Regions from separate parts of the uncultured Acetobacterium sp. genome, predicted to be linked through region 2. Evidence: a T-box and tRNA genes for the amino acid it is inferred to sense, from the RefSeq annotation. Region 2 holds a T-box; the other regions hold tRNA genes.
The links. The T-box of region 2 lies ahead of pheS (phenylalanine--tRNA ligase subunit alpha). A T-box ahead of a tRNA ligase gene usually reads a tRNA of that ligase, here a tRNA-Phe.
Positions count from the first base shown of each region.

Region 1 (10,579 bases), on a different contig from region 2:
AATCAAACCGTGCCCCATCTGCATTACCATTTATTAGGTGGTCGACCATTATTATGGCCTCCCGGTTGAAAAATAATTGACAGCCCATCAAATAATGCGTATAATATAGTTTGACTCATACCATGTTGATTAACCGTACCGGAAATTAGCAACGGATTAGAGGGGGGGGTTGAAAATGTCTGAAGTAAAAATTAAAGAAAATGAAACACTCGAAAGTGCATTGCGACGTTTCAAAAGAAAAACTGCAATGGCTGGAGTTATGTCTGAAATTCGAAAAAGAGAGCATTATGAAAAGCCAAGCGTAAAGCGAAAACGAAAATCAGAAGCAGCTAGAAAAAGAAAGATGAAAAAAAGATAGGATGTGACTAATTGGCATTAAAGGATCAATTACAGGCTGACTTAAAAACAGCAATGAAGGAAAAGGATAAGGTTAAGAAATCCACCATTACGATGATTCGGGCGGCTGTTTTACAGGTCGAAAAGGATCAGAAAGTGGAATTGGAAGATGACCAGATTCTTGAAATTATTGCAAAACAGCTCAAACAACGTCGGGATGGCCTGGCCGAATTTGAGAAAGCTCAAAGAGACGATTTAATCCAGCAAGCTCTAGAAGAAATAAAAATCATCGAGAGCTACCTTCCTACACAATTAACGATTGATCAAATCAAAGTGATTGTGGCCGAAACGATCAAAGAAACCGGTGCAGTTGACGCAAAAGACATGGGAAAAATAATGAGTGCCCTGATGCCGAAGCTTAAAGGTCGGGCAGACGGAAAGCTTGTTAATCAAGTGGTCAGAGAAAGTCTGGCATAGCAAAAAAAATTAATACTACACATATAAAGAGGCTTGTCGTCGCGGCAGGCTTCTTTTTTTGTCTGGAAAATTTGAAGGGCTGGTACTATGTTATTTGTCTGATCTTATAGTTGGTATTCTAAGACCAGTGCTGCTACAAGGTATTTTAAGATTATGATGTTATAATCCAAGCAGTGAATAAATTTTTCGGGAGGATTCAATGACAAATAATATCAACCTTGAAATTGGACTGACGCAAGCCCAGGTTGAAGAAAGGATAGCGGCCGGTCAGGTTAATATCCAACCCCAATCTAAAACAAAAACCATCGGCAGAATAATTAAAGACAATAGCTTAACCTTATTTAATATGCTTAACATCATCCTGGCCTTGATGATTATATTTGTGGAGTCGTTTCAAAATCTGCTATTTATTAATATTGTTATTGTTAATACATTTATTGGCATCATTCAGGAAATTAAGGCAAAAAAAACCATTGATAAGCTCTCGCTGATCTCTCAGCCCCATGTTATTGTCTTGCGGGATGGCAGTCAGAAGGAAATCGTCTTTGAACAAATTGTGATGGATGATATTCTAATCCTCAAAGCAGGTAAACAGATTCCTTCGGATTCCCAGGTGGTAAAAGGCGAATTAGAAGTCAATGAGTCGCTGTTGACTGGCGAGTCGGATTCAATTATCAAATATCAAGGTGATACCCTGCTGTCTGGCAGTTTTGTGGTATCCGGTCAAGCCACCGTGCAGGTGACCCAGGTGGGTCTGGAAAATTATGCCTCTAAACTGGTTGAAGCGGTTAAGGTCGCTAAAAAACCAAACTCAGAAATTATGAATGCGCTGGGCTTTATTATGAAAAGCATTAGCATTGTAATTGTCCCGCTCGGTTTATTGCTGCTCTATCGGCAGCTGGTCGTTCAGGGTTTGCCGCTTCAGGATGGTGTGACCGGAACAGTAGCGGCTCTGATTGGGATGATCCCCGAAGGGTTAGTGCTCTTAACTAGCGTCGCACTGGCAATTGGTGTGGTTCGCCTGGGGCGTCATCAGATTCTGGTTCAGGAGCTCTATTGCATTGAAACATTGGCTCGGGTGGATGTCCTTTGTTTGGATAAAACCGGGACCATCACCGAAGGAAACATGGAAGTCTTGTCAATGGAAACCATTTGTCATGACAAGAATCCGGTTCCGGCGATCCGGGCTTTAATCGCCAATTTAAAAGATGACAATGCCACCTATCGAGCGCTTAGTGAAAGTTGTAAGGGGGAGGCACCAAAATGGCAATGTGATCGGGTCATCCCTTTTTCATCCGAGCGAAAATGGAGTGGCGCTTTTTTTGCGGAACAGGGCACCTTTGTGATTGGTGCGCCGGAATTTATTTTAAAAGAGCGTTACGATGAGATCAAGGAAAAGGTTGAGCATTATGCCAGTCAAGGTAATCGGGTTTTAATGCTGGGGTATGCTAAAGAGCCTTTTGATCAAGATGGCAGCCTGCCAGAACATATCAAAACCATTGCACTACTGCCAATGGGCGATAAGATTCGCCAGGAAGCCAAGAAAACGCTGGAGTTTTTTAGAAACCAGGGCGTTGATATCAAGGTGATTTCCGGAGATAACCCAATCACGGTATCTCAGGTGGCACACCGGGCGGGACTGCTGGACTGGGACAATTTTGTCGATGCATCGACCCTCACTGAAGACCAGGATGTTCACAAGGCAGCGCTGACCTATTCCGTTTTTGGCCGGGTAAGCCCAGGCCAGAAACGACTGTTAATTGAAGCCCTTAAAAGTCAGGGTCACACCGTCGCGATGACCGGGGATGGGGTCAACGATGTTTTGGCCTTACGAGAAGCGGACTGCAGCATCGCGATGGCCGAAGGCAGTGATGCGGTGCGTCAGGTATCGCAACTGGTCTTGCTGGATTCCAATTTCGCCAGCTTTACCCGGGTTTTGATGGAAGGGCGTCGGGTCATTAATAACATTACCCGGGCGGCATCACTGTTTCTTGTAAAGACAATGTTTTCGCTAATGCTGGCGATTATTGTGATTATTGCCAATGAGGCTTATCCCTTTGTGCCGATCCAACTCACCTTAATCAGTGCGCTGACCATTGGTGCACCTTCTGTTTTTTTGGCACTAGAACCAAATAAGAGCCGCATCACCGGGAATTTTCTGGAAAAGGTTTTAAAAAAATCGCTGCCGGGCGCCTTAACGGTGGTCTTCAATGTGGTAATGATTATGATCGTGGGAGCATATCTGGCAATGGACCAGCAGCAGATTTCTACGCTGGCGGTGATTTCGACCGGTTTAATTGGACTGGTTATTCTTTTTCGGGTCTGTCAGCCCCTCGATAATAAGCGTTGGGCACTATTTTTTGCGATGACTGTTTCATTCTTGTGTTGTGTTTTGTTTTTGGAAAATTTGTTTTTCCTTTTGCCGATTGAAGATTTTCTGCCGGCGATGTTTATTGTGCTAGGGATTGTCATTTTAAACATCTATCCCTTGCTGAGGATTTTCAGCTGGACAATTGATCAGGTCGAGGGTCTGCTGAATCGTCACCAAAAAGATAAAACGACGACTAAGGCGACAGTATGGGAAAAATAGCAAAGCTAAACTTTTTTCACAAAAGGATCAGAAATTTGATTCTTTTGTGAAAAAAAGACTTGCAATTAGCTATTTGATCATGCTATAATAAGCAAGTCGTCAAAGATAAGCTTTATCTGAAAGAGCGAAGATAGAATAAAAGATAAAATAAAGATTGACAACAGATATAAAAACATTTATAATAGTCAAGTATTGTATCGAGGTGTAGCGCAGTTTGGTAGCGCACATGGTTTGGGACCATGGGGCCGGAGGTTCGAATCCTCTCACCTCGACCATTTTTTTTTAAAATTACTTGTGGGCCTTTAGCTCAGTTGGTTAGAGCAACCGGCTCATAACCGGTAGGTCCGGGGTTCGAGCCCCTGAAGGCCCACCATATTTTTTTGCCCAGATAGCTCAGTCGGTAGAGCAGGGGACTGAAAATCCCCGTGTCGGTGGTTCGATTCCGCCTCTGGGCACCACCACTTGTTAAGATAACAGCGAAAGCTGTTTTTTTTATTTTTTGAAGTGCCGATTCTTTTCAGTTAAAATCATCCTCCGAAACAAACGACCAAGTCAATGCTGCGGGTTATCCAGAACTGTAGTTGATTAAAGGTTTAGGGTGGGTTGACGACGAATTGTTGACGCATATTTTAGTATAACTACTGCGCTTCCTGATTTATGAATTGAACACCATCGATAGAGTTAAAGTGGATTAAAAACACAAAAAACTTGTAAAGTATATAACCACATGGTATCATATTTGTAAATAATTTGTAACAAGGAGGAGTGGCGTGGAAAAAAACCAGAATATTTTTGAAAAAGTCCGGGAACGATTAAAAAAGCACCATTACAATTGGTCAACCGATGCAGATGAAGTTGAGCGGGCTGAATTGATTGAGCGCAATCATGACCAATCATTAAGCAATGACAAAAAATGGCAATTCAAAATGCGCGGTTCCGCAATTGTGGTCTGTACTTTTTTAGTCTTGGTTGGAGCTGGGGTAGTTGATCTACAAACCCGTGCCTATGAGGTTTTTTACAAGGGAGCAAGTATTGGTTACGTTGAGAGTATCGAGGCTTTTGAAGCAGCTGTGAGCGATGCCGATGACGGTAAAAGCGTCCGCAGAAACGGAGCAGGCAGTGACTACGAAATACGGATGGCGCGAACCACAGAATTTTTAACAGCGACAGAAATTGCCGAGGTGATCAGATCGATGCGAGCCGAGGAGCAGAATGCTAAAACTCAGGTTCAAGTTGCCAGAACGGATAATGTACCGCCAAACGTTACGGTTGCCGCCCAGGAACAAAGCTTAAATGAAACAGCCCAAGTCCAAACAGCTTCGACAGCGCGAGTGGTTGAAGAAGAGCCAGTGCCCGAACCGGTTAGCAGTTCAGTCAGTGATCCGGAAACCCAAACAGCAGCAGCTTCGGACATCTTTGTGGCTGAAGCGCCGGCGATTGAAGCAGATGTAGCAATAGCCGATGAACCAGAAGCGGAGACCCCGCAAAGTGAAACCATCGTTGCAGGTGTTCAGTCTGAACAAAACCCGGCGGCAGCAGTTGAGGAAAATCAGCCGCTAGAAACTCCGGCACTTGAACCCCAAGTTCCGGAAATGCCGGCAGAAACGGTAGTTGATGCTCCAGAGCCAGAACCGCAAGAATCGCAAGATCCGCAAGATCCGCAACCACCAGTCGAACCAGTGGCTGACGCTCCGGCAGCAGAAGTGCCACCAGCGGAAACACCAGTAGAAGAAGTGGTTGTAGAAAGCCCTCAGGTGCAGTTTATTCTTCCGGCCAGCGGTCGCGTTGGCGAGATTCTCCGGAATTATGATGGCGGTTATTACAGCAATCATTATCGGTCGGCAGCGATTGATATCCTAAACAAGGAAGGAACAGCCATTTATGCGGCAGCATCAGGAACGGTTACCTTATCGAGCTGGTATGGGGGTTATGGAAAATGTGTCATCATTGATCATGGCAATGGCTACTCAACCCTGTACGGGCATTTTAGTTCGGTCGATGTATCAGAAGGCCAAACCGTAACCCAAGGGCAGCGGATTGGTGGGATGGGATCAACAGGATCCTCCACCGCTAATCATGTTCATTTTGAGGTGCGGGTAAATAACGAGGCCCAACCGATCAGCCATTACTTCAATGTCAGTTCCGGCGACACCATATAAAAAAAAGACACCCTAAAAAGGTGTCTTTTTTTTTCTAAAAATCTTGCGGAACTTATATAAATATGGTATCATTATGTAACGAAAAAGTAACGAATAATAACAAGAGGTAAATAGATGGATGAAACTATGAAGAATGAAAGAGAAAAACGACGGATACAACGAAAGAGAAAAAGACAAACGCGTAGTATTGTCACGTTTATGATTTTATTTATTATGGCAACCGTCGGTGTTGTTAGTGGTCAAACCCAGGGTTATCAGGTTTTTTACCGTGGCGAAAGTCTCGGCTATGTTCAGTCTGCGGCGGTCTTTAAATCGGCGGTTGATCGCATCGAAACGAATTTGATGACATGTTACAATTACGATAATATTCATTTGGGCAATGGCTTTGAACTGATTCAGGGCAGGGTTGAGAATCCGATGGATTTTGAAACCTGCATTGAGGTGCTAAACAGTAAGAACATACCCCTTTATGTGAGTGGAGCAGATGTTTTTATGGATGATGAAAAAATCGGAACCGTAACATCATTAAACCAAGCTGAGGCTCTTATTGACGCGTATCAGAATATTAACAGCGAAAACTTAAGCGAGCTTGAAGCTGTCGAAGTGATGGTACCCCTGTCCGAGACCAAAGATTTTGCAGCCATGCTATCGGCCTTAAAAGCACGTGTAAAATAAAAAAAATCACTGGCCATGGCTGCTGTTTTAGGTTGTCGCAAAGCTAGCTGTACCGATCAATTGTTAATCGATTGTCGGCTGCGGGATCGTACAGGTTTACAACCTGTTCGCCCCGATGCAGACAATTAGATGTAACATTTGTCGGTACTGAGGTAATTTTTATCGTTTAAACACCGGCCGTGGCTGGTGTTTTTTTTAAGGAGGAGTGGCAGGATGGCTGAAATAACTCGGGAAAAAGCGATCGACATGGCAGTAAAATATCTGTCTTATAAGGCACGAACCAGCAGTGAGATGACCCAGTATCTGAAGAAAAAGAACATCGCTGATACAATAATTGCTGAGGTGATCGAAAAGCTTAAGGACTACCGGTATATTGATGACCAGGTTTATTTGAAAAACTACGTCGAAAATAATCGTCATTTTAATTATTATGGTTCCCGACGTCTGGTTCAGGATTTAAGAAAAAGAGGGATTAGTGATACCTTGCTGCTTTCGCTTGAAGATCTGTTTCCAAAGGATGAGGAATATCGATGCTGTCAAACAGTGGCAAAAAAAAACCTGCGGGCATTAAAGGGTCAAGCACCAGCGCAGAAGAAAAAAAAGCTCTATGATCGGCTGGCAAGAATGGGTTATCCCACTGATATGGTGCTAGAAATGATTAGAACCCTGGTTTTAGAAGAAGAATCGCTAGAATCAACTGCCGATCTGGAATTAACTGCGGATGAGTTGGCAATAAAAGACCAGCAGCTGAGTGAAAAGCTTGACCGGGATTATCAAAAGTATGACCGCACCCACCGTAAAAAGGGAGCAACCGGAAAAGAGCTGACCTTCAAAATTAAAAAGAGCCTGATTGGCCGGGGTTATCCCTATCAGCTGATTAGTGAAAAGATAGCAGCCCAGCAGGAAGAGCTCGAAGAGGACTAGGAGGCGGATTATGATAATCCCAAGCGCTTAATCAGGTAGGGTATCGCCCGTTCAAAACAGACCCCAAAGCGTTTTTCCTGACCCAGTTCGACAGTTCGCAAAATACATTCTCTGGTATAATCCACCGCAATTTGGGTGGATTTTTTTAGATTGAAATCATTTAGCAGGCCAGCAAGAAGGGTGCTTCCAAAAATATCGCCAGTGCCGTGGAAATAGTCTGCTACCCGCTCATTAAAAGCATAGTCAAAGGTCCTGGCTACGGCGTCGTAGGTGACCGCCCCCAACTGTTGGGGATCAAAGGAAATCCCGGTAATGACCACCTTTTTCGAACCCAGCTGGGACAGCCGGATCAGCAAATCCTCGATATAGTTTTGATCATAATCCTCGCCGATATATGGTTCATCAAGCAAGAAGGCGGCTTCAGTCAGGTTGGGTACGATGATATCGGCTTTGGCGCAAAGTTTGGTCATACCTTTGGCCATTTCAGGGGTATAAATGGAATAGAGTTGGCCATGATCGGCCATCACCGGGTCGACCAGAATCAGGGTTTTCTCTGACTGGAAGGTATCAAAGAGTTTGGCTACCAGATCGATTTGATCATAGGAGCCTAAAAAACCACTATAAAGGGCGTCAAATTCCAGGTCAAGGGATTGCCAGTGGGCGGCGATCGGGCTGATATCGTCGGTTAAGTCGCGGTAGGTGAAATTTTCAAAACCGCCGGTATGGGTAGACAGTACGGCGGTAGGCAAAACACTGGTATCGATCCCGGCGGCTGAGATAATCGGCAGTGCCACGGTGAGCGAACATCGGCCGACGCAGGAAATATCATGAATAGCGGCAACCCGCTTTTGTTTACTATACATTTGCAACTCCTTATTTTAAATGATCTTATTATATGTTAAAATTGAACCTGTAAAAAGCATCAGTTAATCGAAAAACAATGGGTTCAGCTAAGGAGCAGATAAGATGATTACGATACCGTTTAAAAATAAGGGTGCCTTTCTTTATGTTGAGATTTATGAATTTATCAAACAGGAAATAACCGAGGGTAATTTAAAGTATGGCGAGAAGCTCCCCTCAAAACGCAGCCTGGCCAGTCATTTGTCAGTGAGTGTCAATACCGTCGATGCGGCCTATGGACAGCTGGTGGCAGAAGGTTACCTTGAGGCCAGTCCCAAAAGGGGATATTTTGTCTGTCAGATTGATACCTATCTACTCAAACAGAAAAATCGGGTTCTGGAAAAAAACACTAAAAAAATCGAAACAAGACCAATTAAGATTGATTTTTCGCCCAATGCCATCGATCAGCGTATTTTTCCCTATGAAGCCTTTCGCAAAATTTTTAAGTCAACCTTCAATGAATATGACAGCAGTCTCTTAAATAAACCTGAGATTCAGGGCGAGATGGAGCTCAGGAATGCCCTGGTTGAGTTACTGTATCGGTCGCGCGGCGTACGCTGCCGCGTCGAGCAGATCATCATCGGCTCAGGCACCGACCATCTGCTGCAAATCTTAGGTCTGCTCTGGGGTAAGAACAAATCGGTGGTGCTGGAAAACCCGGTTTATCTTAAAGCCTATAATATTTTTGAAAAAATGGGAAACCCGGTGATTTCGATTGATATTGATGAAAAGGGGATTCAAATCGAACCGATGCAGAGTTTTTCAGATGTAGCTGTTTATGTGACCCCATCCCATCAGTTCCCTCTGGGAATGAGCATGCCGATAGACCGGCGGATTCGGCTACTGAATTTTGCCAATCAGGATGATGGAAATTACATCATTGAAGATGATTATGATAGCGAATTTCGCTATAATGAAAAGCCCTTGCCTTCACTGCAGAGCATTGATAACAATGGCAAGGTAATTTATATTGGTACCTTTTCTAAATCGATTGCGCCTTCATTTCGGATCAGTTACATGGTATTGCCGGAAGCCTTGTTGAAGGCCTATCTTGAAATAGCCGATGCGATCAGCTCGCCGGTTTCTAGTTTGGAGCAAAAAATGATTGGCGCCTTTATTTCTGGTGGCGTTTTTGAAAAGCATGTCAATAAAATGCGGAAAGTCTATAAAGGTAAACGAATTGTTCTGCTAAATGCCCTAAAAGAATTGGGTAACCGGGTTAAAATGACTGGTGAAAACGCCGGACATCATCTGCTGGTGCAGCTTGACAATGGTCTGACTGAGCAAGCGATGTATAGCCGAGCCCTGGCTCAGGGAGTCCGGGTTTATCCGGTTTCGCCTTATTTTATTCATGGCTTGCCGGAGAAATATAAAAGCATGGTTTTGTTGGGCTACGGCTCCTTAACCGATCAACAAATTTTCGATGGGATTGGAATCTTAAAAGATGCCTGGGATCTATAATCGGCAGATAGTACTTTTACTTGCAGTTTACTCGCAAACAGGCTAAATATTTACTCTTTTTTTTAGTCTCTCTCCGTGGTAATATCAAGTAAAAAGAGATGGGAGTTAGAAAGTGGGAACTAAACGCAAACTAAACGGAAAGCAAGCAATCAAGCAAGTGAATAATAGCAGAGGGTTTACGCTGCTCGAAATGATTGTTGCGATCGCTGTGTTAGGGGCATTAGCAGCGCTCGCGATTCCTCAGTTTAAAGATGTAATTGAAAATTCTCGAAAAAGAACCGATCAGGCCAATATTCAGATTATTGAAAGTGCCATCGAACTGTATAAGGCCGAAATTGGCGACATTCCTGCCGGGGTGACTACCTTTAACCAACTGGTGACCGAATTAAATCGGGTTGGTTATTTAAAAAATTCAGAAGTGAAGGCAGTCACCAAGGATAAGGTGTTTACCTATGATAGCAGTCAAAAAAAGGTCAGTTTGACAGCCAGTCCGGGTGTGGTCAGCCCAACTGATTAATTGCTGATTATGCAAACGAGTACACTTAAAAGATGAAGGAGATGAATAAGCAAAGTCCGCAGCACAGAGCTGGTTACACCTTGCTGGAATTATTGGTAACACTATCGATTTTGTCGCTGCTCACCGTCACCTTGGTCGGCACCGGCTTTAACGGCCATACTGCTTTTAGCGATACGGCTTATGAGGCTGAGTGTGAAAAAATCTTGTATGCCTTGCTCCAATATCAGAATGAAGCCATTATGGATGGTTATCGACGCCAGGTTCGCTTTTTAGATGATAACATGCGGGTGGCTTGGACAAAGAACGGGCTCAGTCGAGTGGAAATAATTGCGGTAAAAACCTTACGCTTCACGGGTTCCTATAGCGGGGCGACGACCTTAAACCTATATGGGCATGGAACCGTATCGCAGGGCGGAACAGTGAATTTGACTAGTTTAACAGGTCGGGTCAAAAGAATTGTCGTTCAAGTTGGTAACGGGAGGATTTATTTAGATGAACCCTAATAGTAGAGAAAAAACTAAAGAAAAAATCGATCATAAA
Region 1 is NZ_CAKMJU010000056.1:68,541-79,119, reverse strand. It holds gene QZ998_RS09055 (histidine triad nucleotide-binding protein) at 1-69, shown strand, start outside; gene rpsU (30S ribosomal protein S21) at 176-358, shown strand; gene QZ998_RS09045 (GatB/YqeY domain-containing protein) at 370-813, shown strand; gene QZ998_RS09040 (cation-translocating P-type ATPase) at 1,013-3,403, shown strand; tRNA gene QZ998_RS09035 (tRNA-Pro) at 3,602-3,678, shown strand; tRNA gene QZ998_RS09030 (tRNA-Ile) at 3,700-3,776, shown strand; tRNA gene QZ998_RS09025 (tRNA-Phe) at 3,786-3,861, shown strand; gene QZ998_RS09020 (M23 family metallopeptidase) at 4,174-5,562, shown strand; gene QZ998_RS09015 (hypothetical protein) at 5,677-6,237, shown strand; gene QZ998_RS09010 (RecX family transcriptional regulator) at 6,451-7,161, shown strand; gene QZ998_RS09005 (pyridoxamine kinase) at 7,170-8,024, opposite strand; gene QZ998_RS09000 (PLP-dependent aminotransferase family protein) at 8,128-9,522, shown strand; gene QZ998_RS08995 (prepilin-type N-terminal cleavage/methylation domain-containing protein) at 9,635-10,039, shown strand; gene QZ998_RS08990 (prepilin-type N-terminal cleavage/methylation domain-containing protein) at 10,081-10,542, shown strand; gene QZ998_RS08985 (hypothetical protein) at 10,532-10,579, shown strand, end outside.
Region 1: it has a tRNA-Phe gene. The T-box ahead of pheS (phenylalanine--tRNA ligase subunit alpha) is inferred to sense a tRNA for this amino acid. The anticodon was not compared.

Region 2 (10,579 bases):
ATACTTTTATTTATACCCCAAATTAAAGCGATTACTCGCGCAGCTGGGCATCAAAGGATTGTTTTAATTGGCAAAGGATTTGATCAATCACCGGACTGATATCATTGTCGTTAAGGGTACGTTCGTGATGTCTAAAGTTTAGGGCATAGGCCAGACTCTTGTAACCGTCGGGTATTTGCGCCCCGGTATAGACATCAAACAATTCGATGCTTTCAAGAATTTCACCGCTATTATTGCGAATCGTTGTCTCAATGACTGCAGCTGGAATTTCTGATTTTAAGACAATTGCCAAATCTCTGTTTGATGCCGGGAATTTCGGCAGATCGGTAAATTTATTATCCGTTTTTGCACAGTCAAAAATCGCTTCAAAAGACAATTGGCAGACATAACAACGTTTTGGCAGCTGATAATGCTTAACCACGATCGGATGAATCTCACCAATTTCGCCCAGTCGTCTGCCGTTAACAAAGATTTCTGCCTTACGGCCGGGATGAAGAAAGTCTGATCCACCGGCAATAAATTGTGGATATTGAATGCCGCAATGCGTCAGTAACAGCTCAACCATCCCTTTTAGTTCAAAATAATCGCCACTACCATAGCTAGAAATTGCCAATTTCTTTTCCTCGATCGGCAATTCCCCGGGCTTGTCATTTTTATGATAGGTATAAGACAATTCAAAAAATCGGCCACTTGGGTTTTTTCGGCTATCATTTAAGGCAATCACTTCCAATTGATGTCCGATTAAGCTACCCCGCATGATACTATTTTCTTCGCCGAGCGGGTTAATCAGGGCAATAAGATCATCACCGAGTTGTGAATTCAGTCCCTGAAGACGCTTTTCACTGGTAAACGAGGAGGTCAGGGTTTCATAATAGCCCTGTCCGACCAGGATATTTTTAAGGGCATCTTCAAATTTTTGAACCGGCGTTTTTCCGCCAACCATGGTTTCTCCCCCCATGATCGTCCCCGGGATCATATCGTAGCCAAAAATCCGCACCACTTCTTCAGCCAGATCTTCTTTTAGCTCAATATCCGGTCGAAAACTGGGTACTTCAACTTCTAAAATAGCATCACTGATTTTTTCAACCTTGAAAAACAAGCGACTCAGCATGGCTTTTATCTCATCAATAGTCAGTGTTATCCCAACAAAAGCATTAAACCAATTAATATCGAGGTTGACTTTTTTTAAGGGTGCGACGTTGGGATAAACATCGATCAACCCTTCAATCACCTCGCAAGCACCGATTTCTAAAAGCAGCTGGGTCGCCCGCAGGGCCGCGATGCCGGCGAGTTCTGGATCAACGCCCTTTTCAAAACGCGCTGACGCCTCGGTTCTAAGACCAAGCTGTTTGGCTGTTAAACGGATACTAGCCTTGTTGAAATTAGCCGATTCCAAAACGATCAGACTGGTTTTTTCTGTTATTTCAGAATTCGCACCGCCCATTACCCCGGCTATCGCGACTGGCGCCTTGCCGTTTGTAATCATCAGCATCGTTTGATCAATCTCGCGTTCTTTATCATCCAGGGTGACGATCTGCTTATCCGTGGTTCTTTGAATCACAATTTCCTGTGACTGAAGGCTATGATAATCAAAGGCATGCAGGGGTTGCCCCAGCTCTAGCATCACTAAATTGGTAACATCGACAATATTGTTAATCGGACGAACGCCACTGTTTAGTAGTTTAACCTGGAGCCACAGCGGTGACGCTTCGATCGTTTTAACCTTTAGCATCTTTGCGACATAGCGGGGGCAGGCTGGATCTGCTATTTTTACCGACAAATAATCGTCGATCTGATTTTGAGTCTCAGCAGCCGCGTAAGTTGCAAAACTGGACATAGGAAGATCCAGGGTTGCGGATGCCTCCCGGGCGATCCCAATGATCGATTGGCAGTCCGAGCGGTTAGCGGTTAACTCCACATCAATGATCACATCATCGAGCCAAAGTAGTTCTCTGGTATCGATTCCCAGCGGGGTATTGTCCGGCAGGATCAAAATCCCTTCGCCAATTTCTTTGGCAAATAAATCACTGTTCATGCCCAGTTCTTCAATTGAGCAGAACATCCCATCAGAAATCAGTCCTCTAAAATCACTCCGACCGATTTTGCTACCATTAGCAATTACCGCCCCATCAATGGCAACCGGCACAATCGCACCAACAAAGACGTTTTTGGCAGCGGTGACAATCACCAGTTCTTTGTCTCCAAGATCAACTGTACAGACAATCAGTTTATCGGCATTGGGATGGGCTTCAATTTTTGTTATTTTGCCTGTCAAGATACCCTCAACCTGTTCAGCAACAACCGTTAATGTTTCGACTTTGGTACCTGACATGGTCAGCGCCTCGCCAAAATCATATGGGGACATTTTTATATCAACAAATTCTTTTAACCAATTTAGTGAAACGAGCATACTTTGCTTCCTCCTATTTAAATTGCGCTAAGAAACGCAAATCATTCTCAAATAATAACCGCAGATCATTGATGCCATACTTGATCATGGTAATCCGATCGAGTCCCATCCCAAAGGCAAAGCCACTGTATTGATCGGGATCAATCCCACAGAATCGCAAGACGTTGGGGTGAACCATGCCACAGCCCAGGATTTCAATCCAGCCGGTGTTGCTGCAGACCTTACAGCCAATCCCGCCGCACTTAAAGCAGGTCACATCCATTTCCGCACTTGGCTCGGTAAAATAAAACTGGTGTGGTCTGAATTTCGTTTTGGTCTGCTCACCAAATAGTTTTTTGGCGAACAAATCAAGGGTTCCTTTGAGATCGCTCATGGTAATGCCCTTGTCGATGACCAGGCCTTCCATTTGATGAAAAACCGGCGAATGGGTAGCGTCGATCTCGTCAAATCGATAGACCCGGCCTGGCGAAATAATCCGTAGTGGTGGTTTCTGATCCTGCATGACCCGCACCTGTACCGGGGAGGTCTGGGTTCTCAGGACAATATCGTCCTGGTAATAAAAGGTATCCTGCAAGTCTCTGGCAGAGTGATCCTGGGGAACATTTAAATAGTCAAAATTATATTTAGCCCATTCAATTTCGGGACCTTCGGCAATCGAAAATCCCATTCCCAAAAAGATTTCTTTTAATTCGTTGACGGTTGTGGTGAGTGGATGTAGATTTCCAGCCTGGTGCTTTTTGCCCGGCAGCGATACATCAATGCCTTCTTCTTTTATCTGAGCTTCAATTTCTTTTTGTTCAAGCAAGAACTTCTGGGCTAAAATATTAGTCTCGATTTCTTCGCGGATTTCATTGGCTAATTTTCCAATAATCGGACGTTCCTCATTGGACAGTTTACCCATCCCCTTGAGGGCGATCGTTAACTCGCCTTTTTTGCCCAGGTACTTTATTCTGACATTGTCGAGTGTCTTTAATTCTGCAACTTGATTTAGATCAGCCAAACAGCGATCTTTTATTTGTTTAAGTTCTAATTCCATTACTTCTCTCCTTTTTTATCATGTTAAACTACTGAAATAAATTCCTAAATTAAATGATTCAATAAAAAAATCGTCCTTATAATAAAGGACGAAATAATTCCGCGGTACCACCTTAAATTAATACTTTATGTATTCACTCAAAATTTTAACGCAATTAACGTTAGAAGCTAGCGGCCATCAAAACTGCGATGGCGTTCACATCTAAAACTCCAGAGGGAATTTCAATAAATCTAAATACAAAATCTCTCAGCCTGGGATTTTTTCTCTGTAAAATTTAAAATTTATTTACTGGCTCTATCATTGTTGATAATCTATTTAATTGTTATTATTATAATTGTGTAATCATTTCGCTGTGTGATTTTACTGTGTGATTTTTCAGTAAAACTAACTTATTTAAAATCTCTAACCAGGTCATACATAATAATCCCGGCTGCGGTTGCCACATTTAGCGATTCAGCCTGACCAAAAATGGGAATTTTGAGTAAAACGTCACAGCACTTAGACATTTGATCCGACATCCCTTGAGACTCATTGCCCATCACAATCGCAAATGGTTCGCTCAAGGGTTTGCGTTCCCATAAGCAGCTGCCCGTCAAGGCGGTGCCAATGATCGTAACCGACTGACTTTTTAAGTGCCTGACATAGTCAAACAATGACTCAACCTGATAAATTGGCAGGTGAAAGACCGAACCCATTGAGCCGCGTAGCACCTTCTCGTTATAAATATCGGCCGTTTTGACTGATGTGATGACACAGTCAAAGCCTGCCGCATCAGCCGTTCGGATGATCGTACCAACATTGTAAGGATCCTGAACATCCTCGAGAATCACATATCGTTTGAATGTTCCTGGTTGGAGCTTTATTTTGTCGAGTACACAGATGATCCCTTCCGGTTTTTGCAAACTGGAAACAGATGACAAAATTGACATCTCAACAACCGCGATACTGACACCATTCCCAGCTAAAACCATTAGATACTGGCTGACCAAATCCGGATTAATTGCTAACCATTCTTTTGTTACAAAGACCTGTTTAAAGCGCAATTGCTTTTTGTATGCCTCTAAAAAAAGCTTGCTTCCCTCGATTACAAAGGCAGCTTGCCCATCCCTGAAAGACTTACTACTGAGTTTCCGCAAATATTTGATTTGATCATTATTTTTTGAGCTGATTTCTAAAAACATCACTAATGATCTTTTCGGGATAGCTTATTGATCTCATTAATCGAGCGGTTTTCGCCCATGACAATCAGTTTATCTTTATTATGAAGGATATCACTAGCTAAGGGTGAAGCATTCAAAACATCGAGGGTGCGAATGGCAATCACATTTAAGCCATACTTTTCTCTAAGATTCAATTGATCGAGGGTTTTGCCTTCCCAGGCATGAAGCGACTCGACTTCGACAATCGAGTGATTGGTATCGAGCTCTAAAATATCGATAAAATCGCCTGAAAAAAGGTTATGTGCAACCCGCTCACCCATATCGCGCTCCGGAGAAAAGACTTTCTTTACCCCGAGTTTTAGCAATACCTTTTCATGCTGAGCATTATTGGCTTTGCCATAGATCTCGCTGATACCCAGCTCCTGAGCATTGACAATTCCCATGATACTACTATTAATATCAGAGGTGATCGAAACAACAACAGCATCGACATTTTTTAAGCCGATCGACTTGAGCGTGTTGATATCGGTCACATCCGCTTGAACGGCATAAGTAACCTGGTTTGCAATGCTTTGAATTTTTTCTTCGTCTTTATCGACAACAACAACATTACAGCCCAACTCACTCAGGGTAATGGCCAGTGCTTCACCAAAACGCCCTAAACCAAGGACTGCAAACTGCTTTTCTTTCAATTAATACTCCTCCTCTAGCCGATCATAATATTGCCTTCCGGCAATTTAAAATTACCGACGTTTTCGCGCGATCGCTTTTCACTACGTGATATCGCATAGGCTACCGTCAGAGGACCCAGTCGACCGACAAACATGGTAATACTGATCGCTATTTTTCCCCCGATTGATAATTGCGGGGTCAATCCGGTTGTTAAGCCGACCGTGCCAAATGCCGAAAGCACCTCAAAAACAATCGTTTCAAAAGAAGCATCTGGTTCAGTACATAATAACACAAAAATCATCAAGATGACAATAGCCAACGCAATCACAACAACTGAAATTGCCCGCCGGATAGCGGGATCCATAATTGTTCGTTTAAAGGCAATAACATCTTTTTTCCCATGCAACACCGAGCCAACCGTCATCACGATAATCGCAAAGGTGGTTGTTTTAACACCGCCACCGGTCGAGCCTGGCGAAGCACCGACAAACATCAAAAGCATGGTTAAAAACAAGGACGGAGCTGTCAGGGCGCCGATATCGATGGTATTATAGCCAGCAGTTCGCGGTGTTATCGACTGAAAAAAAGCGGCCATGAATTTTACCGGCAGGGATAAATTGCCCAGCGTTTTGGGATTATGATACTCAAAAATAAAAAAGAAAACAAATCCAATAATCAAAAAAATCCCAGTGACTGTTAAAACCAGCTTGGCATGCATACTCATTTTCTCAAACTTGCGGACATTAATTAAATCACTGGTAACCGCAAAACCCAAGCCGCCGAGGATGATTAAACCACCGATAACAAAATTAATAATGAAATTACCGACATATTTTGTTAAACTGGCATAGTTCCCAAACAGATCAAAGCCGGCATTGCAAAAAGCTGAGATCGCATGAAAAACGCTATAGGCAGTGCCCTGTAAAAACCCGTATTCGGGAATAAAAACGAGTGCCAATAGTAATGCCCCGATTGCTTCAATCACCAGCGATGAGAAGAAAATATACTTGGTAAATTTGACGATCCCTGAGATCGAATCCATATTCACCGAAGATTGTATTAACAGCCGATCTTTGATGGTAATCCGTTTCCCGGCCAACACAAAAAACATCGTCGTCAATGACATAAAACCCAAGCCGCCAATCTGAATCAAAAAAATAATAACTATTTTCCCGAAACTTGACCAAAAGGTTCCGGTATCGACAACCACCAGGCCTGTCACACAGACTGCTGAGGTCGCGGTGAACAAAGCGTTGACAAAACCACCACTCGCTCCTGAGGCACTGGCTATCGGCAGGGTAAGCAGGATTGCTCCGAGCAGAATCACCAGGGCAAATCCATAAATCAGCATTTCCGCGGGGGAGCGCTGACCAACAAACTTATTGAACTTCCAACGTAATTTTTCTGCCACGATCTTGTCTCCACCTAAAATATTTAACAACCATACTCATTTTAACACGCTGTTATGAAAAAGCAACAATAATCTACAATAAAAAAACTTCCCAAGCATGGATAATCCGTTGAGAAGTTTTTTTCGTACGATTAGTTCATGTTTTTCTTTGATACTTCAACTAAGTCTTTGAATGCATTGCTGTCATTCATGGCCAAATCAGCTAAGATTTTACGGTCAATTTCAACACCAGCTTGTTTTAAACCAAACATAAATTTGCTATAGCTTAAGTCATACATTCTGGCACCAGCATTGATTCTGGTAATCCATAATCTTCTGAAATTTCGCTTCTTTTCTTTTCGGCCAACATATGAAGATCTGAGTGCTCGCATAACGGCTTCATTCGCTGATCTATATAACTTACTCTTGGCTCCATAATAGCCTTTTGCAAGTTTAAGTACTTTTTTGTGTTTCTTCTTGGCATTTACGCCTTTTTTAATTCGCATTATTTATTTCCTCCTATCTTCAAATATTATCTTTTTACCATTTTGATCATTTTCATTACGACTTTAGCATCTCCAGGAGCCAAGCCAGTTGCTTTTCTTAAGTTTCTTTTTCGCTTACTGCTTTTTTTATTAAGAATATGACGTTTTCCTGCTTTTGTCCGTTTAATAAAACCTGATTTTTTTATTTTAAAACGCTTTGCAGCACCACGGTGTGTTTTCATTTTTGGCATAACTATTTCCTCCTCCCTGTACAAGGTATCTTTTATAAAAAACTATATCTGCAGAACTTAATCAAAGACCGCTAAATTCCGGTAGCAGATAGTCAATTAACACGTTGATTTACTTATTTTTGCTTGGGGGCTAAATACATAACCATATTTCGGCCTTCGATTTTAGGGGCTTTTTCAACCACGGCAAGATCTGAAACACGTTCGGCAAAATCAAGCAATACTTCTTTTCCCTGTTCTGTGTAAGCCATTTCACGACCTCGGAAACGAATCGCCACTTTGACACGACTACCTTGTTCCAAGAATTTGATGCAATTTTTAATTTTAACATTAATATCATGCTCTTCAACTCGAACCGACATACGAATTTCTTTAATAACCACAGCTTTTTGATTTTTCTTAGCTTCTTTTAATCGTTGAATTTCTTCATAGCGAAACTTTCCGTAGTCAAGAATCTTACAAACCGGCGGTTTGGCGTTTGGTGAAACTTTCACTAGATCCAAATTTTTTTCATCGGCTAATTTCTGAGCGTCTTTTGTAATCATGACTCCTAGCATTTCACCGGCTTCGTCAATGACACGGATTTCGCGATCGCGGATCTCGTTATTAATTTCGTGTTGAACATCTTTGCTAATAGTAATATACCTCCATATATAAAAATTGCAGGTAGAGTTACTCCACCTGCAAAAAAATACTAACGAACATCTGTAATGCGTTCATTCATATTTACCTATTTCCCTGAGAAATGAGGTGAGAAGTGGGATTCCTCTACTTTGTTACTCGACTATTATATGCCTATTCACGCTTATTGTCAACTGTTTTTTTAAGAAAGTAGCGCCCGGTCATTGGCAAACTCTTCGCCGCTGACCTGACCAAATCGTTTGAGTAAATCTTCAACCGTCAGCTTCTGTTTTTCTTGGCCGCTGATATCAAGGATCACCCGTCCTTCATGCATCATAATCAGGCGATTGCCATGTTCGATGGCATGACGCATGTTATGGGTTACCATCAGGGTCGTCAGATTTCCTTCATGGACGAAACGATCACTGAGACTTAGCACCTTATCGGCTGTTTTAGGATCCAAGGCAGCGGTATGCTCATCGAGTAACAAAAGCTTTGGTTTTTTAAGGGTCGCCATCAATAAGGTCAAGGCCTGACGCTGCCCCCCCGACAATAGACCAACCTTGGCATGCAGGCGATTTTCCAGCCCCAAGTCCAGATGACTGAGATATTCTTTGTAAATTTCGCGTTCCTTATTGCTGATGCCCCAGCTCAGTGACCGGGTCTTACCGCGACGATAGGCCAGGGCGAGGTTTTCTTCAATTCCCATATTACCAGCCGTGCCCATCATCGGATCCTGAAAGACCCGGCCGATTAGGCTAGAGCGCTTGTGTTCGGGCAGCTTGGTGACATCTTCGCCGTCGATCAGAATGGTGCCCTGATCAACACCAAAGACGCCCGCCACACAATTGAGACATGTCGATTTACCAGCACCATTACCACCAATGACGGTTGCAAAATCACCTTCTGCCAGCGACAGACTAAAATGACTTAAGGCGATTTTTTCATTGACCGTTCCCGCATTAAACTTTTTTTCGATATTATTGATTACCAACATTTTATTGACCGCCTCCATTCATCGATTTTTTGAGGGGGCGCAGATAGCTTTTAAAGACTGGCAGTGACAAGGCAATGGCCACCGTTATCGCGGTGAACAATTTTAAATCGTTGGCCGGCATCCCCAATTTTAATACCAGGGCGATGATAATACGATAGGTAATCGCGCCCAAAGCTAAGGAAATCAGACAATTGAAAAAATTACGGGTGCCGAAGATAACTTCGCCAATAATAACTGAGGCTAAACCGATGACAATTGATCCGATTCCCATTTGGATATCAGCAAAGCTCTGACTCTGAGCAATCAATGAACCGGAAAGCGCCACCAGACCATTGCTGATCACCAGGCCTAGGATAATCATATTATTGGTATTGATCCCCTGGGCTCGTGCCATTTGCGGGTTATTTCCGGTAGCGCGGATCGCACAGCCGATTTCGGTTCCAAAAAACCAGTATAAGAGACCAATAATGACCATCACTGCGATCAATCCAAAGAGGATCACCGCATTGGTCGGGTTTATTCCCAAATTACCCAGTGGTGTGAAGACCGTATCAATCCGCAGCAGCGACAGATTGGCTTTTCCCATGATCCGCAGATTAACAGAATAAAGTGCAATCATCGTTAAAATACCCGCCAGCAAGGCAGGAATTTTTAATTTCGTATGAAGAATTCCGGTAACCAATCCCGCCAGCATCCCGCCAACAAAGGCTAAACAGGTAGCGATAAAAGGATTCATACCATTAAAAATTGAGAAAGCTGCGATGGCAGCTCCCATGGCAATACTTCCCTCAACTGTTAAATCAGCAATATCGAGGATCCGATAGGTGATATAAACGCCGATTGTCATGATTGCCCATAAAAGGCCTAGCGATATTGCACCTAGTATAATCTCAAACATTATTTTGCCTCACTTCTTATCTATGATTATGTTGTTTTATAATTTTAGCAAGCAGTCATGCTGTCGATGACTGCTTGTTATATGTTGCTTATTTTATGATGTATTGTTTTAAGTCATCAGGAATGGTTAAACCAATTTCCTCGGCTACAGCGCCATTGATTGCATACTCAAATTTAGTCGCTGATTCGATCGCCATGGTTGCTGGTTCGGCTTCGCCTTTAAGAATTTTGACGGCCATTAGACCGGTCTGGTAACCGAGATCGGCGTAGCTGATTCCTAAAGTTGCTAATCCACCGGATTCAACCATTCCCGATTCACCGCAGATGACAGGTGTTTTTGACTGCGAGGCAATGTTTTGAACCTGTGGCATTGCTGAGGCAAAGACATTATCGGTGGGAATGTAGATCGCATCACATTGGCTGACAATCGATTGGGTCGCCTGTTGAACATCATTTGAATTGGTCACTGTTACCTCAACATAATTAAGGCCAAGTTTTTCAATTGCTTCTTTGGCAATTTTAGCCTGAATGACCGAATTATCTTCGCTAGAAGTATAAAGCACACCAACTGTTTTAGCTGTCGGCACCAATTTTACCAGTAGATCCATTTGTTCTTTGATTGGGTTCATGTCGGTTGTCCCACTGACATTTCCGCCTGGTGCT
Region 2 is NZ_CAKMJU010000026.1:4,368-14,946, forward strand. It holds gene pheT (phenylalanine--tRNA ligase subunit beta) at 32-2,410, opposite strand; gene pheS (phenylalanine--tRNA ligase subunit alpha) at 2,424-3,446, opposite strand; T-box leader at 3,528-3,756, opposite strand; gene QZ998_RS04160 (RNA methyltransferase) at 3,836-4,627, opposite strand; gene QZ998_RS04165 (TrkA family potassium uptake protein) at 4,630-5,298, opposite strand; gene QZ998_RS04170 (TrkH family potassium uptake protein) at 5,313-6,689, opposite strand; gene rplT (50S ribosomal protein L20) at 6,821-7,177, opposite strand; gene rpmI (50S ribosomal protein L35) at 7,201-7,404, opposite strand; gene infC (translation initiation factor IF-3) at 7,518-8,042, opposite strand; ribosomal protein L20 leader region at 8,050-8,181, opposite strand; gene QZ998_RS04190 (ATP-binding cassette domain-containing protein) at 8,225-9,019, opposite strand; gene QZ998_RS04195 (ABC transporter permease) at 9,021-9,917, opposite strand; gene QZ998_RS04200 (ABC transporter substrate-binding protein) at 10,006-10,579, opposite strand, start outside.

Region 3 (10,579 bases), on a different contig from region 2:
CTTTAAATACAAACTTTTATTGAGAGTTTGATCCTGGCTCAGGACGAACGCTGGCGGTATGCTTAACACATGCAAGTCGAACGAGACAAAAGCGAAGTGCTTGCACGGAACTTTTAGAAAGTGGCGAACGGGTGAGTAACGCGTGGGTAACCTGCCCTATGGAAAGGAATAGCCTCGGGAAACTGGGAGTAATGCCTTATAATACATTGAAGTCGCATGGCTTTGATGTTAAACGCTCCGGTGCCATAGGATGGACCCGCGTCCCATTAGCTAGTTGGTGAGATAACAGCTCACCAAGGCGACGATGGGTAACCGGTCTGAGAGGGCGAACGGTCACACTGGAACTGAGACACGGTCCAGACTCCTACGGGAGGCAGCAGTGGGGAATATTGCGCAATGGGGGAAACCCTGACGCAGCAATACCGCGTGAGTGAAGAAGGTTTTCGGATCGTAAAGCTCTGTTATTGGGGAAGAAAAAAAGACGGTACCCAAGAAGAAAGTCCCGGCTAACTACGTGCCAGCAGCCGCGGTAATACGTAGGGGACAAGCGTTGTCCGGATTTACTGGGCGTAAAGGGCACGCAGGCGGTTTTTTAAGTCAGATGTGAAAGGTACCGGCTCAACCGGTGACATGCATTTGAAACTGAAAGACTTGAGTATTGGAGAGGCAAGTGGAATTCCTAGTGTAGCGGTGAAATGCGTAGATATTAGGAGGAACACCGGTGGCGAAGGCGGCTTGCTGGACAAATACTGACGCTGAGGTGCGAAAGCGTGGGGAGCAAACAGGATTAGATACCCTGGTAGTCCACGCCGTAAACGATGAGTGCTAGGTGTTGGGGAGACTCAGTGCCGCAGCTAACGCAATAAGCACTCCGCCTGGGGAGTACGACCGCAAGGTTGAAACTCAAAGGAATTGACGGGGACCCGCACAAGCAGCGGAGCATGTGTTAAGCATACCGCCAGCGTTCGTCCTGAGCCAGGATCAAACTCTCAATAAAAGTTTGTATTTAAAGCCGTTAGGCTTAAAATGCTGTCTCATTTGAATAACGTATTTTATCCTCTACCGAGTTAATGTTTTAAAGAGTGCATCTCTCTGTTTCTATTTTAGCCATCATGCACCCTTACGGATGTTTTGGCTGTTTTACAGGTTTTATGGTACTATTCTCTTTTCTATGACCGCCGCCCTGCAATCGTTTCCGACTGAAGAAGCTTTTGTATTATATCGTCGTTTCTTGTGATTGTCAAGCTGTTTTTTTTAATTATCTGCATTTTTTTTGGAGGCGCCACCCAGACTTGAACTGGGGGTGAGGGTGTTGCAGACCCGTGCCTTACCACTTGGCTATGGCGCCTAATTAAATTGGAGCGGAAGACGAGATTTGAACTCGCGACCCTCGCCTTGGCAAGGCGATGCTCTACCACTGAGCCACTTCCGCTGATGATGGTGCCCAAAGGCGGAATTGAACCACCGACACGAGGATTTTCAGTCCTCTGCTCTACCGACTGAGCTATTTGGGCATATAATAAATAGTAAACAATAGATAATACAGCAACCGTGTTAAACGTTTAAAGTCCGTTGCATGACTTTACTACGCCATGGTTAATTACCCAATATTCAGGAAATTCCTATTAACCTTGGGGTAGCAATATCTGCTATTTAATTCTACAACTTCTTATTGGATCGTATTTTAATCGAAAACTCTTCTCATCCTGATCGGATGAGTTTTCAATCAAAATGCGTAAGTCTTATCACTGTCGTTTCGCTCGCGCTCAACTTCCGACCAATTTCTGCAAGAAATTGGGATAAAACTTATGGCGACCTGGAAGAGACTCGAACTCTCGACCTCCAGCGTGACAGGCTGGCATTCTAACCAACTGAACTACCAGGCCGCTAGTATAAAAAAATGGTGGTCGCAACAGGGCTCGAACCTGTGACCCCCTGCTTGTAAGGCAGGTGCTCTCCCAGCTGAGCTATGCGACCATCAGTTGAGATACAAGTGTTATTATACGGCGGTAAAAACTAATTGTCAACTATTTTATTAAATTTTTATGGATTTTTATCTTTTTTCGGCAGTGACCTGAATACGTTCACCTTCATTGCTACCTTGCAGAAAAGTTCCGAAATCATAATACTTCATATTTTTAAAACCAATTGTGGTCAGGCATCGATGGATATCTTCTATGGTAAAGAAATATTGAACCTGAGTCTCCTCATGACGATTATAGGTGCCATTCTTGTTCTTCTCAAAAAAGGTTAAATTGAAATGCATGGCATTTTCTGCAAAATGCGGTTCATTTTCCCAAACACAAAATATCTCATCGAGATCATAGACATAAGTATTATCCATAATGGTTTTTTTATATTTAGTGACGGTGTTAACGTCAAACAACAGCAGACCTTCACTTTCCAGACATTCATAACTGCTTAGAAAAAAGCTTTGCAGCGCTTCTAGATCAGGCAGATAATTGACACTGTCACAGCAGGAAATAACGGCATCAAAGGTTTGATTGATCTGGAAATTACTCATATCACCCAAATAAAACTGAATATTTTTGAGTCCCATCCGATCTGCTTTTTCATCTGCCACGGTTAGCATCGCTTCAGATAAATCCACCGCTGTCATATTTAACCCCATTTGACCCAGCTTACAGGTAATGTTCCCGGTTCCGCAGCCAAACTCCAAAACAGTTTTGATTTCTCGCTTGCTGTTTAAAAATAGCCGCTGTATATAATCTGACCATTTTGAATAATCTATTTCTTTCATCAGTTCATCATAAACCTGTGCAAATTCTTCGTACATATTAACTCTCCTGTTTTAATAATTTTTTGAATAGTTTATCAATTTAAGCGATGCTTCCAATCCCTTTAACAAAACCGTCTCATCAAAATTGAAATCTGAAGTATGCAGGTTTTTATTATAACCTTTTTCCTCATTACCGGTTCCCAACCCGATGTACAATCCCGGAACTTCTCTCTGAAAATAGGAAAAATCCTCAGATAACATAACTTTTCGAAAAGGAACCCTGTTTTCAATCGGGATCAGTTCTTTATAAATCTCATACAATCGTTCATTGTTGACAACTGGCGGATACATTTCAATGAATTTCAATTCAATGTTACAGCCATGGGTTAGTTCAACCCCTTTTACAACTTCCTCAATCCGACGATGTAGTTTCTCGTGACTTTTATCGCTAAATGAACGGATGGTTCCCCCAAGCTTGACTTCATCGGCCACCACGTTCACGCGCGTTCCACCATTTAGCAATCCAATTGAGATAACCACACTTTCCATCGGATTGGTGTTTCGACTGACAATACTCTGGAGGCAAGTGATCAAAGAAGCACTTGCAACGATCGCGTCCATTGACCGCTGCGGTTGTGCAGCATGCCCGCTGACACCATGAACGGTTATAAAAAATTCACTGTTCTGCCCCATCATCGGCCCGGCCTTTGTTGCCAGCATACCTTCCTCGATGAAGGGAAACAGATGATAGCCAAAGATGGCTTTAACCGGATATTTTTCCAGGATTCCGGCCTCGATCATCGGTTTTGCCCCACCAGGTCCTTCTTCCCCCGGCTGAAAGATCAGTAGAACACTTCTCTTTCGTTGATCGGGAAAATCGGCCAAATATTTTGCCAGAAGCAAATTCATCGTCATATGTCCATCATGTCCACAGGCATGCATCCATCCAGGATGACGGGAAACATAGGCGTGATCGACTTCTTCCAAAATGCAAAGGGCGTCCATATCGGCCCGAAAGGCAATGGCATCATCGTCACATTGCCCTTTTATATAAAGAATCAGGCCGGTCTCGCACACTTTTTCCGGCTGATATCCCAGGTCTACCAGATAATTGATGAGGTAAGCCTGGGTTTTTGTTAAATCAAACCCCTCTTCTGGTATTTGGTGGAGTTCACGCCGCAGTCGGATCGCTTCTTCATCGTAATTTTTTACTCGCTCACTATATTGCATTTTATTCCTTCTTTTTCATTCTTTTTTTCATCCCATCCAAACTCTAATCTATCATACCTGATAAGTTAGAAACACACAATAATTAACGTATTGCCAGGGTGTAGGTATCGCCATAGTTTTCTTCATCAAATACAAACGCATCATTTAAGCCATTGGTGACAACGATCTTATTTTCATTGGTAATAAAAATAGCTTCCACATCGGGCAATGCTTCAACCTTTTTCAGACCTTCATCAAGCCCCACTAAAAACAGGATTGTCGACAAACTATCGGCATCCACTGATGCTTTCGCCACCACCGTTACCTGGATAAGCCCGGAATCGGATGGATAACCGCTAAATGGGTCTAAGATATGATGATATTTTTTTCCGGCTGCATCTACAAAATAACGTTGATAATCTCCCGAGGTCACTACCGAACCGTCTTTGAGGGATAAGACTCCCAGGTATCCATTGCCCGGATTTCGGGGATCTTCGACACCTACCCCAAAGTCACTGTTATCGGCTTTTCCACCCATCACCAAGACATTTCCGCCAAGGTTGATGAGCGCATGCTCTACCCCTTCTTGTTTTAGAACCGCCATCGCTTCATCAGCGATATAGCCCTTGGCAATGGCCCCCAAGTTTACAGCCATCCCTGCCTCGGTTAAATAAACCGATTGATCGGCCGGATTTAAAACGATTTTTCTATAATCCGTTTTTTCTTTCGCCGCATTAATCGCTTCCGAAGCTGGGGCGTTCTTTGTTTCCGGAGAGTGAATGCCCCAGAGATCGACTAATGGAGCGATGGTCACGTCGAAATATCCACCTGAATCTCGGGAGTAGGCCAGGCTCTTTGCAATGATTTTGTAGGTGTCTGCAGATACGCTAACTGGTTTAATCCCAGCATTTTCCTTAATCAGTCCCAAATCGCTTTCAGTTTCAAAGGCAGTGAGACTGCTGTTTAATTCGGCAATCCGGGCGAACGGTTTATCCAATAAACGCTCGTCAGTTTCCCCAAATAATGTTATGCTGACAAAGGTGTCCAACAAAAAATCACTGCGGGATATCGTCTTGGACTGATCACATCCCGATAAAAATATTGTCAGAAATAATACAGCAAAGCCCATGCCAGCGATTTTCCAGCCCTGATTTTTAGCATTTTTTTTATTCATGCTTTTTCGATTCATAACGTACACCAGTTCCTTTAACAAATAACACTATTATACCAAAGACCTTGAAAAAAAACATAAAAAAATGGTAAAGACTTTACCATCGGCTATTTTTCAGATAAAATAAGAGCATTCTTAAATTAATAATTAATGAGGTCTCTATGAAGAAGAACGAAATCATTATTATCCTCGTCTTACTTGCTAGCTGTTTAATTGGTATTGCCGTTTTTTATTTAGTCAGGGCTACCGATGCGCCGCTTTCAGTTCGAGTCACGCGTCAGGGCACGGTGGAAGCCATTTTTCCGCTCTCAGAAGATCACACCGAAACCTTTGTTGATGCTTTAGGTTCTAATACGCTTGAGATTTCAGACGGTACCGCAAAAATAGTCGAGGCCGATTGTCCCGATCATATTTGTGTCCGAACTTACCCGATTTCCAGCCCCGGGGAAACGATAGTCTGTCTGCCTCACAAACTAGTGGTGGAAGTTATAAGCAGTGGTGAATCGCGATGAATTCGAAAGCTTACCGACTGGTTATTTTAAGCCTTTATGTCGCCATGGCGCTAATCCTCAGCTATGTTGAAAGCTTGATCCCCTTACCGCTTCCCATTCCCGGAGCCAAGATCGGTCTACCCAATATCATCACCCTAGTTTCATTGCTGACCCTGGGTTGGCCTTTAACCCTGTTGGTGGTGATCGCCCGGATATTTTTGGCCGGCTTCCTGTTTGGCGGCGGCTTTTCGATTGTCTACAGTCTCGGCGGTGGACTGTTAAGCCTGCTGGTGATGAGCCTGTTGCTGCACTTTTTTAAAGATAAAATATCGATCATCCTAATTAGTGTTTTTGGCGCGATTACACACAATCTCGGCCAGGTCATTGTTGCTGCCATTGTTGTCCAAACCACCAGCCTGCTGCTCTATTTCCTTTTCCTGATGCTGCTGGCCATCCCCACCGGACTCTTTATCGGCATCACCGCCCGAGAACTGATGCGGCTGCTTAACAAAACCACCATCTTCTCAAAACTAAACCTACCTCAAAATAAATAGCCGGTCAAACCTGACCGGCTATTCTAATAAGCGTAACCCAGTACCGACAATTGTTTGCCTGTTGTGACCTAAGGGTCTTTGGTCGGTACGGTAGTTTGTTACCTCTGCTAATATTTGTATTTTGGCAATTGGATTTTAAACTCGGTTCCTTCGCCAACCTGACTTGACACGACTATTTTCCCAAGATTATTGTTAACAATATGTTTAACAATCGCCAGTCCCAGACCGGTGCCGCCTTTTTCCTTGGAGCGGCTCTTGTCGACCCGATAAAACCGTTCAAAAATGCGAGCGACATCCTTTTCTGGAATTCCATAGCCGTGATCTTGTACTTGGATGATGATATCTTCACCTTCTTCAGATATGGTGACTTCCACCTGTTTTCCGGATTCCGAGTATTTAATGGCATTATCAATGAGGTTGATCATCATCTGCCGAAATTCATCCGGCACAAACTCCAGTTCTATCGATTCTTTACAGCTTAATACCAGTGTTGTTTCTTTTGCTTCGGCACTCAGTTTTAGAATATCAAAAATTTGCATTACTTCGGTATCCATCAGCATCATTTCAAATTTTCGGTCAAAGCCACCTTTGTTTTCCAACTGGGACAAGACCAGGATATCACTGACTAATCGGCTGAGACGATCACTTTCTTCATAGATAATGGAATAAAAACGTTCTAGGGTTTCGGGGTCAGTGATTTGATTTACCTGGATGGTTTCAATAAAACCTTTGATGGTGGTAATCGGTGTCTTTAATTCATGTGACACATTGGCTACAAAATCCCGCCGCATTTTTTCCAAATTTTTCAATAGGGTAATATCCTCAAAAATAATAATATGACCGTTAATGCTATTATTTTCTTCAATCTGATTAATATAAACCCGTAAAACCTGATTGGAATGAATGCGAGACTCAAAACTGGTTTTTTCACAGTTGTCATTTTCAAGGTAATTCATCAATTCCAGGATAAAGGCCTCCCGATAGACTTCCAGAATATTTTTTCCGATCACGGCTTCCTTCATCGGAATACGCAAAACCTGACGAGCAGCTTCATTCAAATGGACGATATGGTTCTTTTTATCAATGGCGATGACACCATGATTCATATTGGACAAGATCGCGGTGAGTTCAGCATTCTTCTGATTCATTTCGGTAAACGAGTTATTGAGTTGCACCGACATCTGATTGAGTGATTCGACCAGCTCCCCAATCTGGTCTTCCCGAATCATGGTCAGCTGCTGTCCATATTTTCCTGAAGCGATTTCTCTGGCAAAAGCTGATGCCTCTTCGAGCGGTTTTAGCTCCCGATTGATAAAGTAATTAATCAGCAATGATGTTGCCAAAATTGTCGTTAATATCACAAAAATAATATTGTTGATCATTTCAAACATGGCATCATCCATGGCATTCACTGGCATCGAAATCCGCAGCACTGCTACAACTGATTGATCTTCACCAAAATAAGGGGTAGCCACATAGATCATTTCATCCTTGAAGGTTTTTGAATAACGCACCTCTGTCGTAACAGCGCCCTCCAAAGCACCCTTAATTTCAGGACGATTCTTATGGTTATCCAAACTTTCCAGCCCCTGCAAGGATTCGTAGGTAACCTCTCCCTGGGGATTGATGATTGTCATCCGCACATTCGTGCTTTGGGAAAAATTATCCAGGTTGTCAATTTCCCCAGTTTCAAGAAACGCTGGGAGCATAAAATCCATAATGTAGTTACTGCTTTTTTTTATGTTGTTCTCGGTATCGGCATAATAACTCTGACGATAGCTGATGGTGGTAAACAAACCACAGATTGCAATACTGACAACGATAATGATTGTCAGTGAAATGGACAATCGTTTCTTCATAGCTCTCTCCTATTTCTCAATAAAACGATACCCAACGCCGCGAACGGTTTCGATGTATTTTTTGCCATCTTCGGACTGTTCTTCTATTTTTTTTCTTAAATAGCGAATATGCACATCCACGGTTCGGGTTTCACCATAATAGTCAAATCCCCAGATTTGGTCTAACAACTGGTCGCGGGTTAATACTTGTCCGCGATGCTTAGCTAAAAAGACCAGTAATTCATACTCTTTTAAGGTAAGTGCCAGTTTTTCACCGTTTTGATAAACCTCAAAGGCCTTCGGCTCAATATGTAAATCGCCAATCAAAATAGCTTCGTCCTCTTTTGATAAAAGAATCTCAGTCCGTCTTAAAACCGCTTTTACCCGGGCACAAAGTTCTTTGACGCCAAAGGGCTTGGTGATGTAGTCATCCGCACCGATTTCAAGTCCTAAGACCTTGTCAAATTCTTCGCTTTTGGCGGTTAACATAATGATCGGAATATAAGAGATGATGCTATTGGCTCGGATCTCGCGGCAAATGCTAATCCCGTCTTTACCTGGCAGCATCAGATCTAGAATAATCAAATCCGGCAAAACACTAAGTATTTTATCTATCGCCATTGCACCGTCCTGGACTCCGTCCACCTCAAACCCATGCGTTTGAAGGTTGAATTTGATCAGCTCATATATATTTGTTTCATCTTCAACTATCAGTATTTTTTTCATCTTGACTCCTTGTATTTTTTGTTTAACGAGATTATACCATATTTTGGAATTCTCTTATGTAAATTCTTGATTAAATTGTAAACTATTACAAATTTCTGAAAACGTTATAAGAAAAATAATGATTGTATTCTGTGTTTAATCGCCCTATAATGAATTTATTACATATAATCCTTTAACTCTAAATGAATTACTCCCCTTTTTCATTTAGAAAAACGAGCTGTTTCTACTGAAGCGGTTCTTTTTTTATTTAAACCAAAAAGACTGACCCCTAGCGGTCAGTCTTTTTTTGATTTTTACATATTTAATTTACTTATTTTTCTCTAATTTTTGCCTTCCAAATTTCGTTTGGCGGTTTCCATCATCAGTTTGATGCGATTTAGCTGATTGACTTCGCTGGCTCCCGGGTCATAGTCGATCGGAGCAATGTTGGATAACGGGTATTTTTGGCGGATCGGTTTGATCATCCCTTTTCCCATAACATGGTTAGGCAGACAGGCAAAGGGCTGAACACAGACAATATTCTCCACCCCATCATCGATTAACTCCATCATTTCAGCGGTTAAGAACCAGCCTTCGCCGCCCTGATTGCCAAGTGAAATCAGCTCCTGGGCTTTTTGGGCCTTTTTCTCAATCGTCGATGGGGCATGAAAGTGGGTGCTGGCTGCCAGCGCAATTTTCATGTTTTTTCGCGAAAACTCCAAGAATTTAATCAATAGTTTAGCACGCTTCATCGATTTCCGCTTACCTGACAGTTCCTCGTATTTAAAGACCTGATTATAAGCACAATAGAGAAAGAAGTCCATCATGTCCGGCATCACCACCTCGGCTCCTTCGGCTTCTAACACTGCCTGGAGGTTGTTATTGGCGGTGGGATGGTATTTTACCAGAATTTCTCCGACGATCGCAACCTTGGGCAGTTTTTTGTCGATGCGCGGCAGGGCATCAAATTCATTAACAATCGCCCAGACATTTTCTTTGAAATGCCGAAGATTGCCATTTTTCATATTTGCTTTGATCTTTGTCCGCCAGTGTTGGTATAACGCCTCAGTCGATCCGGGATGTCGTTCATAGGGTCTTGTACCGCTGACCACCCGTTGCAGTAGATCACCATAGACAATCCCCACTAACAGCCGGGACAGCAGCGGCAGGGTGAGCTTAAATCCGGGATTCTTTTCCAGACCAATGGCACTAAGGGAAATAACTGGTATTTGGGACATCCCGGCTGATTCCAGGGCTTTTCTGATAAAGGCCACATAGTTGGAGGCACGACAGGGTCCGCCGGTCTGAGTCATTAAAACGGACACATTATCAAGATCGTATTTTCCTGATTTCAGGGCAGCCATAATCTGACCGGTGGTGATAATGGTGGGATAACAGGCATCGTTATTAACGTAGGTCAAACCTTCATCAATGGCGGCATTATCGACACTGGGCATGACCACGACGTGATATCCCTGGCTCGACATCGCCTCCTCAATAAAATCAAAGTGGATTGGTGACATCTGTGGAGCCAGCAGGGTGTGGTTCTTTTTCATCGCCTTGGTAAAGACCACCCGCTGTTTCATCGGGGTTGGTGTTACCACAATATTGTTTTTCTCGCGTTCGATCATTGCCGCCTTAAGCGATCGCATCCGGATTCGGATGGCGCCGAGATTATTGACCTCGTCAATTTTAATCAGGGTATAAATATTGCCATGGCTTTCGAGGATTTCCTGGGTTTGCTCCGAGGTCACCGCATCCAGTCCGCAGCCAAACGAAGTCAGCTGTACCAGCTCCAGAAAATCATGCTGGTTGACAACCTCGGCTGCCTTATATAAGCGACTGTGATATTTCCACTGATCAAGAACCCG
Region 3 is NZ_CAKMJU010000025.1:192-10,770, forward strand. It holds rRNA gene QZ998_RS16875 (16S ribosomal RNA) at 16-1,040, shown strand; tRNA gene QZ998_RS03990 (tRNA-Cys) at 1,275-1,348, opposite strand; tRNA gene QZ998_RS03995 (tRNA-Gly) at 1,358-1,432, opposite strand; tRNA gene QZ998_RS04000 (tRNA-Phe) at 1,439-1,514, opposite strand; tRNA gene QZ998_RS04005 (tRNA-Asp) at 1,810-1,886, opposite strand; tRNA gene QZ998_RS04010 (tRNA-Val) at 1,902-1,977, opposite strand; gene QZ998_RS04015 (class I SAM-dependent methyltransferase) at 2,054-2,797, opposite strand; gene QZ998_RS04020 (M20 family metallopeptidase) at 2,813-3,970, opposite strand; gene QZ998_RS04025 (FAD:protein FMN transferase) at 4,053-5,138, opposite strand; gene QZ998_RS04030 (NusG domain II-containing protein) at 5,282-5,632, shown strand; gene QZ998_RS04035 (Gx transporter family protein) at 5,629-6,165, shown strand; gene QZ998_RS04040 (ATP-binding protein) at 6,273-8,024, opposite strand; gene QZ998_RS04045 (response regulator transcription factor) at 8,034-8,729, opposite strand; gene QZ998_RS04050 (2-hydroxyacyl-CoA dehydratase) at 9,050-10,579, opposite strand, start outside.
Region 3: it has a tRNA-Phe gene. The T-box ahead of pheS (phenylalanine--tRNA ligase subunit alpha) is inferred to sense a tRNA for this amino acid. The anticodon was not compared.